One region of the Microbacterium sp. BLY genome, then DNA from elsewhere that is predicted to be linked to it. Evidence: predicted binding sites of a transcription regulator. Region 1 holds the regulator's gene; the other holds the start of a gene.
What was found. Region 1 encodes LexA, which represses DNA repair genes until DNA is damaged. Its sites were predicted from a motif close to TCGAACANNTGTTCGA; they were not measured.
Positions count from the first base shown of each region.

Region 2: the regulator LexA is predicted to act here: its motif matches at 2,462-2,477, upstream of KAF39_RS05700 (HNH endonuclease signature motif containing protein).

Region 1 covers NZ_JAGKSR010000002.1:231,756-236,248, forward strand. The annotation lists gene metE (5-methyltetrahydropteroyltriglutamate--homocysteine S-methyltransferase) at 1-1,682, shown strand, start outside; gene lexA (transcriptional repressor LexA) at 1,740-2,426, opposite strand; gene KAF39_RS15650 (LysM peptidoglycan-binding domain-containing protein) at 2,712-3,080, shown strand; gene KAF39_RS15655 (histidinol-phosphate transaminase) at 3,153-4,247, shown strand; gene hisB (imidazoleglycerol-phosphate dehydratase HisB) at 4,244-4,493, shown strand, end outside.
Region 2 covers NZ_JAGKSR010000001.1:1,122,673-1,127,165, forward strand. The annotation lists gene KAF39_RS05685 (iron ABC transporter permease) at 1-105, opposite strand, end outside; gene KAF39_RS05690 (ABC transporter ATP-binding protein) at 107-1,126, opposite strand; gene KAF39_RS05695 (extracellular solute-binding protein) at 1,162-2,241, opposite strand; gene KAF39_RS05700 (HNH endonuclease signature motif containing protein) at 2,508-3,851, shown strand; gene KAF39_RS05705 (glycosyltransferase) at 3,898-4,493, opposite strand, start outside.

The sequences.
Region 1 (4,493 bases):
CCGAGTGGGTGCAGCTCGACGAACCCGCGCTCGTGAGCGAGTCGCTGCCGGCCTCGACCACGCAGCTGGCGTCCGCCGCAGAGCACGCACTCGCGGCCCTGGGCGGCGCCGCCGATCGGCCCGCGCTCCTCATCGCGGCGCCGTACGCGAGCCTCGGCGACACCTTCGCCACCGTGGCCGCCGCTCCCGTCGAGGCGATCGCCGTGGACCTCGTGCGTGGCGTCGTCCCGGACGCCGTGCCCGGGCTGGAGGGCAAGACCCTCGTCGGCGGTGTGGTCGACGGGCACAACATCTGGCGGGGCGACCTCGCTGCGGCGTTCGCCTCCCTGGAGGCGCTCCGCGCTCTGGGCGCGCCGGTGTCGGCCGCGACGTCCACCTCGCTGCTGCACGTGCCGCACGACGTCGAGGACGAGACCGCCCTGGACCCGCGCCTCGTGTCGTGGCTCGCGTTCGCGGATCAGAAGGTGCAGCAGGTCGTCGTCCTCGCCCGCGGTCTGGCCGAGGGGCGCGCGGCGATCGCCGCCGAGCTCGATGCCGCGACCGCCGCGCTGCAGGACCGCCTGTCGGCACCCGGCGTCCGCGACGGCGCCGTCCGGTCCCGCTCCCTCACCGACGCCGACTTCGCCCGCGCACCGTACCCGGAGCGGGAGGAGGCGCAGCAGGCGCTCGGCCTTCCCGCGCTGCCGCTGACGACGATCGGCTCGTTCCCGCAGACCGGTGACATCCGGCGGGCCAGGGCCCAGTTCCTGCGCGGCGAGGTGCCCCAGGACGACTACGAGGAGTTCCTGCGCCGCGAGGTCGCCGCGGTCGTGTCGCTGCAGGAGGACCTTGGGCTCGACGTGCTCGTGCACGGCGAGCCGGAGCGGAACGACATGGTGCAGTACTTCGCGGAGCATCTCGACGGGTTCGCGGTCACCGAGCACGGCTGGGTGCAGTCGTACGGCTCCCGGGCCACCCGTCCCTCCATCCTGTGGGGAGACGTCTCCCGGCCGGCGCCCATCACGGTGGCCTGGTCGGCGTACGCCCAGTCGCTCACCGCGAAGCACATGAAGGGCATGCTCACGGGCCCGGTCACGATCCTCGCGTGGTCGTTCGTCCGCGACGACCAGCCTCTCGGCGAGACCGCCAACCAGGTGGCGCTCGCGCTGCGTGAGGAGATCGCCGACCTCGAGGCGGCGGGCATCCAGGTCATCCAGGTCGACGAGCCGGCGCTGCGCGAGCTGCTGCCGCTCAAGCAGGCCGATCAGCCCGCGTACCTCGACTGGTCGGTCGCCTCGTTCCGCCTGGCCACGGGCGGCGCGGCCGCGGCGACGCAGGTGCACACGCACCTCTGTTACTCGGAGTTCGGCGTCGTCATCGACGCGATCCGGGCGCTGGATGCGGACGTCACCTCGATCGAGGCCGCGCGCAGCCGCATGGAGGTCGTCGCGGACATCGCCGAGGTCGGCTTCGATCACGGCATCGGCCCGGGCGTGTACGACATCCACTCGCCGCGCGTGCCGACGGTCGAGGAGGTCGAGTCGCTGCTGCGCCGCGCGGTCGACGAGATCCCGCTCCGTCAGCTCTGGGTGAACCCCGACTGCGGTCTGAAGACCCGCGGTTACGCGGAGACCACGGCCTCGCTCCGGAACATCGTCGAGGCGACCCACCGGGTCCGCGCGGACGTCGCCGTCACGGCCTGACGTCCCCTGTACGACGAAGGCCCTCCCGGTGATCCGGGAGGGCCTTCGTCGTACGTGTCAGACCGCTCGGAGGACGGCGACGACCTTGCCGAGCACCACGGCCTCGTCGCCCAGGATCGGTTCGAACGCGGAGTTCCGGGGGAGCAGCCAGGTGTGTCCGTCGCGGCGGCGGAGCACCTTCACCGTGGCCTCGCCGTCGAGCATGGCGGCGACGATCTCGCCGTTCTCCGCGGTGTTCTGCGACCGGACCACGACCCAGTCCCCGTCGCAGATGGCGGCGTCGATCATCGATTCGCCGGAGACCTTGAGCATGAAGAGATCGCCCTTGCCCACGAGCTGCCGGGGAAGGGGGAAGATCTCCTCGACCTGCTGATCGGCGGTGATCGGCACACCGGCGGCGATGCGGCCGACGAGGGGGACCAGGGCGGCGTCGCCGACGGGGGTCGCGACGTCGGCGGGATTCTCGGCTCCGGTGCCGGGGAGGTCGATGAGGACCTCCATCGCCCGGGTCTTGCCGGGATCGCGGCGGAGGTAGCCGCTGAGCTCGAGCTGCCCGAGCTGGTGCGTGACGCTGGACAGCGACTTCAGCCCGACGGCGTCGCCGATCTCGCGCATGCTCGGCGGGTAGCCGTTCTGCGCGATCGAGGTCTGGATGACCTCCAGGATCGCCATCTGCTTCGGGCTGAGGCTCTTGCGACGGCGGGTGCGCGGCGCCTCGGATTCGAGGGCTGAGGTGTCGCTCATGGTGCTCCTTCAGTGCGTGATCCGACGTGCCGCTTCGAATGTCGGTGGCCCGTGGTGGGGTGTCCTTATCGAAACCGTATCCGAGAAGAGCGCCGATCTGGAAGATCTGTTCGAGCGTGTCGGTCGATTCCCCGATCCGGCTTTCGAAGACAGCTTGACAGATGTTCGAAATCGAAGATATCTTCGGAACGTAGCTTCGCATCCACGCCTCCCGGCCGAGACGCGGATGCGAAAGCTACGCCAACCTCCCCGGGCCGACGGCACCGGGACAGCTAAGGAGCAGACATGAGCAGCATCAGCCTCAGCACCGCGACCGCCCTTCCGGCATCGGCCCGTCCGGCCACCCGGCTGCGGATCACGGCGCGAGGCCGCCGCACCCTGCTCGCTCTCGCCTCGATCCCGCTCGCCGCCGGTATCGCGTTCGCGGCCATCAGCGGTGGCAGCGCCATCGCGTCGGGCGCCGATGCGCCGGCCGCTGCCGTCGAGACGGTGACGGTCATGCCCGGCGACACCCTGTGGTCCATCGCGAGTGCGATCGCCCCCGAGGCCGATCCGCGCGATGTCATCGGTGAGATCAGCCGGATGAACCTGCTCCGTGGCGGCGAGCTGCAGGTCGGCCAGGAGCTCGCGCTCCCGGCTCGCTACACCGACTGACGTCGGGAGGCCCTCGGTGCCCGCGGTTCTTCCGTCGTCACGATGACCTCGATGCCGCGTGCGGCTCTTAACATGGGAAGGGTGACCTTCTCCCTCAATGATCTCCCGCTCCGCGACGATCTGCGCGGACTCACGCCGTACGGGGCCCCGCAGGCGCCCCTTCCGGTCGCGCTGAACGTCAACGAGAACACGCATCCGGTTCCGGACGCGGTCGCCAGCGACATCCTGGACGACATCGCGGTGGCGATCCGGGACGTGAACCGCTACCCGGACCGCGAGTTCACGACGCTGCGGGAGGCTTTCGCCGGCTATCTCGGCCACGGTCTGACGGCGGAGCAGATCTGGGCCGGCAACGGCTCCAACGAGGTGCTGCAGCACATCTTCCAGGCCTTCGGCGGCCCGGGCCGCACGGCGTTCGGGTTCAGCCCGACCTATTCGATGTACCCGCTCATCGCCAAGGGCACGGGAGCGTCCTGGATCGCCGGGACGCGGCAGCCCGACTACACCGTCACGCCCGAGGACGCGGCCCAGCAGGTGCGCGACGCCGACCCCGACATCGTGATCCTCTGCTCGCCCAACAACCCGACAGGGACCCCGCTCGGGCTGGACGTGGTGGAAGCGGTCTACGACGCCGCCCGCGGCGTCGTGATCGTCGACGAGGCCTATCAGGAGTTCGCACCGCGGGACGCGTCGTCCGCGCTCACGCTGCTGGAGGGGCGTCCCCGTCTCGCCGTCTCGCGCACCATGAGCAAGGCGTTCGCCTTCGCCGGGGCGCGCGTCGGCTATCTGGCGGCCGACCCGGCGTTCATCGACGCGCTGCGTCTCGTGCGGCTCCCGTACCACCTGAGCGCCCTGACGCAGGCGGCCGCGGTCGCGGCGCTCCGCAACGCCGACGTCATGCTGGGCATGGTGCAGGAGATCGTGGAGCAGCGGGACCGCATCACGGCGACGCTCGAGGCGCTCGGCTACACGCCGCACCCGTCCTGGTCCAACTTCGTGCTGTTCGGCGGCGTCGCCGACCCGCAGGCCACCTGGCAGCAGCTTTACGACCGCGGCGTGCTCGTCCGCGATGTCGGCATCCCCGGTCACCTGCGCGTCAGCGCCGGCACGGAGGCGGAGACGACCGCGTTCTTGGATGCTCTGGCCTCGATAGGATCGGCATCATGACCATCCCCGCGCCCACCGCCCGGACCGCGAGCCGCGTGCGCACCACGTCGGAGTCGACCGTCGAGCTCGAGCTGAATCTCGACGGCACCGGTGTGAGCCGCATCGACACCTCGGTGCCCTTCTTCGACCACATGCTGACGGCGTTCGCGAAGCACTCGCTCACCGACCTCACCGTCCGTGCCTCCGGGGACACCCACATCGACGCGCACCACACCGTGGAGGACGTCTCGATCGTCCTCGGTCAGG
Region 2 (4,493 bases), on a different contig from region 1:
CGCGGTGCCCGCCTCGGCGGCCTCGGTCGTCAGGGCGCCGGGGGTGTCGGTCATCGCCGCGGACGGCGGCGGCACCGGACGGGAATCGTTCTGCGGAGCGCTCATGTCACGCCGCCGGGTACTGCAGGATCCACCGCGGGTCGACGTCGATGCGCACGGCATCGCCGACGTCCCACCGGTGCGCGCTCGCCGCGGCCGGCACGCTCACCCGGAGCGTCGCATCGGCCGCCGACACCGTGTAGACGCTGTGGCTGCCGTGGTACGTGCGCTCCGCGACGGTGCCGTCGAGCGACGCCGTGCCGTCGGCGGTGGCGTCGGACGGCGACGCGAGGTGCAGCTTCTCCGGCCGCACGTAGCTCTCGGCCGTGGCGTCGAGGCCCGCGCCGATCGCGACGAGCTGCGCGGGGCTGAGCCGGTTGTTCTCGCCGATGAACCGGCAGACGAAGGGGGTCGCGCTGCGGTCGTAGATCTCCTCCGGCGTGCCCACCTGCTGCAGGGTCCCGGCGTCGAGCACCGCGATGCGGTCGCTGAGGGTGAGCGCCTCCTCCTGGTCATGCGTGACGTACACGGTGGTCACGCCGACCTCGTGCTGCAGCTCCTTGAGCTGCTCGCGCAGCTGCACGCGGAGCTTGGCGTCGAGGTTCGACAGCGGCTCGTCGAGCAGCAGGATGCTCGGGGTCAGGGCGAGTGCCCGGGCGATGGCGACGCGCTGCTGCTGGCCGCCGGACAGCTCCGCCACGTTCTTCTCCAGCTGCGACGCGGCGAGTCCGGTGCGGTCGGCGACTTCGTCCACGCGCCGCCGCTGCTCGGCCTTCGACACCTTCTGCACCGACAGGCCAAACGCGATGTTCTCCCGCACGTTCATGCTCGGGAACAGGGCGTAGTTCTGGAACACCATGCCCACGCCGCGCTTCTCGCTCGGCACCCTGGTCACGTCGCGACCGGCGATGTGGATGCGCCCGCCGGTGGGCTCGATGAACCCCGCGAGCGTGCGCAGGGCGGTGGTCTTGCCGCATCCGGACGGACCCAGGAGGGTGAAGAACTCACCCTCCTGGATCTCCAGATCGAGGTGCGAGACCGCACGGTGGTCGCCGAACACGACCTCGACGTCGTCGAAACGGATCATCGTCTTCTCTCTCTGCCGGTGCGGGACTGCGCGGGTCAGCCGATGTACTCGAGCGTGACCTTCTCGACCCAGGCGCCGAGGTTCTCGCTCACGAAACCGAAGTCGATGTCCTGACGGTCGAGCGTGCCCATGAGCTCGACGACCTCGGGGTTGGCCTTCTCGACCGCGCCCTCGTTCACCGGCATGGCGTTGAACTCCGCCGCGAACTCACCCTGTACCTCGGCGCTGCCGAACCAGTCGATGAACTCCTGTGCCTTCTTCTCGTTGTCCGTGCCGTTGATCTGCGCGATCTGCTCGGTCACATAGGGGACGCCGTACTCGGGCACGATCATGCCGGTGCTGGTGCCGTACTCCGCGTCGCGGGCGGCGATGCCGCTCGACGGCAGCACGCCGTAGTCCACCTCGTCGCGGGTGATGCGGGCGTAGAGGTCGGTGCCCTCCACGGCGGGCGAGCCGTTGGCGTAGTACGACTTCACCAGGTCCCAGCCCTCGTCGCTCACGCCGAGGTCACCATCCTCGTCGAGGTGGCGGGTGAGCATGCTGGCGAGCACGAGCTGCGGGGTTGCCTGGCCGAGCGCGGGGTTGACCTCGTAGCGGCCCGCGAACTCCTCATCGGTGTAGAGGTCGTCGGGGTCGGAGGGCGCATCGGTGATGCGGTTCGAGTCGTAGACCGTGACGATGGCCTGCTCGACGAGCGGCCAGAACGCGCCGTCCTTCGGGTCGCCGGCGTCCGCGGGCACCTCGCCGCTCCAGCTCGGCTCGTAGGCCGTGATGGCCTCTTCCGTCTTGAGCTGCTCGAAGAACATGTTGTTCAGGCCGAAGACCACGTCGCCGACGGGGTTGTTCTTCTCCGCGATGATGCGGTTGGTCAGGTCGGCGCCGCCGAGGCCCACGATCTCGATGTCGATGCCCGCGTCCGCCGCCTTCTCGGTGATCCACTCGCCGCGGCCGTCGCTGTTCGAGTTCGTGTAGACGATGAGGGTGTCTCCGGAGCCGCCGTCGCTGCCACCGTCGCCCGCGTCTCCGTCGCCGCTCGCGGTGCATCCGCTGAGCGCGATCGCCGCCGCGGCCGTCATTCCGATGAGCGCCCAGCGCCTCTGCTGCCTGTCGGCCATGTTCGTCCCTTTCTCGCCTTCGAGGTGTGTCGATGCGACACTACCGGTTCTTGTGGTGAAGGCACAAAGATTGTCTGGTTTCGTGGGCGCGGTCGCGCGTCCGCACTCAAGGTAGGCGGGGAGCGTGAACAGGAGGATGCGGTGAGGTGAACGGGCGGGGGATGGTCCCGGACCGGAGTGTGGGGTGTCCTGCCGGAGGGCGCTGAATGCCGGTATTGACTCGAACATTTCTTCGAAACTCGCGCCTCGCGGAGATAAAATGAAGCATGTCGAAAATGTCCGGGTTGCGCGAGGCGATGGATCGCCTCGACGAGGCGTGGGGCGCCGCGGACGAGGCGACAGAGCTCTCCCGCGCGCAACTCGTCGACGTCGTCGACGCGATCGGGCGTCTACAGCGCCGGCTCGACGCGATGCACGTCGACGTGGCCGCCGGCATCGCTCGGGAATCACGCGCGGAGCTCGGGGCCGACAGCCTCGCCAAGCAGCGCGGATACCGTACGGCGGCGAAGCTCATCGCCGCGATGACGGGCATCTCGACGGGGGAGGCGCAGCGCCTCGTGAAGGTCGGAGAGGCGACGGCGCCGCGCAGCGATCTGCTCGGCGCGCCGCTGCCCGCGCGGTATCCGCTCCTCCGGGAAGCGCTCGCGTCGGGTGCACTCGGTGCCCCGACGACGGCCCTCCTCGTCGCTCTTCTCGACCGCTGTCGTGTGGCCGCCGGTGCGGAGCGCATCGCCGAGGCAGAGCGCGTGCTGGTCTCGGCCGCCGAAGGTCTCGAGCTCGACGCCGTGCGCAAGCTCGTCCTCCGTGCCGAAGCGTGGCTCGACCCCGACGGCGTGGCGCCGCGGGCGGAGGAGCAGCGGGGCCGGCGCGGGCTGCGCATCTTCGAACGGGACGGCATGGTGCACCTGCACGCGCAGCTCGATGCCGAGACCGCGGCGCCGGTCGTCACCGCGATCCGCGGTCACGTGTCCGCCGTGTTCGCCGCCCGCCTCGACGCGCCCGACGCCGACGCGCCCGACGCGGATCGGCGTACGGTCACGATGATCCAGGCCGATGCGCTGTCCCTCTTCTGTGCGCACGTTCTCGGGTGCGAGAGCGACCGGGTGCCGCTCGCCGGAGCGACGGTGGTCGTCCGGGTGTCGCTGCGCGACTTGCAGGCGGGAACCGGGTCGGCGACCATCGACGGGCTCGACCAGGTGATCGACATCGGTGCCGCTCGGCGGATGGCCGCCGGCGGCGGCGTCATCCCGTGCGTCCTCGGCGGGGCGAGCGAGGTGCTCGACTGGGGGCGCCAGAAGCGCCTCTTCACGCGGGCCCAGCGCCTGGCCCTCGTCGAACGGGACGGCGGGTGCGCCATGTGCGGGTTGCCGCCCGGAATGACGAAGGCTCACCACCTCCGCTGGTGGCAGCGCGACCGAGGCCCGACCGATCTCGCCAACGGGATCCTGCTGTGCGAGACCTGCCACCATCGCATCCACGACAACGGGTGGGAGATCGTGATCGAGGGGGCCGGTGTGACCGGACGCCCCTGGTTCGTTCCGCCGCGGTGGGTCGACCCGCGGCGTACTCCGCGGCTGGGCGGACGGGCGCGCTTCGATGTCGCTGCGTGAGCAAGATCACACCTGCGTCAGTGTGTGTGGCTGGCGTGTGGTGGGGTCAGCGGCGGAGTCGGGCGCGGATGCGTCGAGCGGTGTGCGCGAGGGCATCGCGCCAGGCACCGCCCGGCCATTCGCGGCGCAGCCGCAGGCTGCCGTCCTCGTTCCGCACGATCTCGACCCGGCGACCCGCGAGAAGCGGCGACCTGCCGAGGTGCGCCGTCACGTCCGGCGCGGCGGTCAGCGGGGCGGTGAACATCCACCCGGCGAAACGCACGGCCACCGACAGATCGGCCTCGCGCTCGCCGTCCTCGCGGAACACCTTCATCGGGTCCAGGGCGATCGGCACCGCGTCGAGGCGCTTCGGGCGGCGGCCGCCCACCTTGCGCTCCGAACCCGCGGTCGACTCCGTCGGCTGTCCGGGCGCCGGCGTATCCCGCGCGACCAGGTCCACACGGTCGGCGCGGCGCTCCTTGCGGGCGTTGAGCAGCCCCGACGGAAGGTCTGCGGTCGTCGACAGGGGGAGGGAGACGAGGCGGTCGGCGGACCCGACGGTCTCGAACACGAACGCCTCCTCGCCGTCCCGCATCAGACGGACGCGCACGGTCAGCTGCAGGCCGCCGCGCGACCAGCGCGCCGCCGTCACGGTGGCCGTGC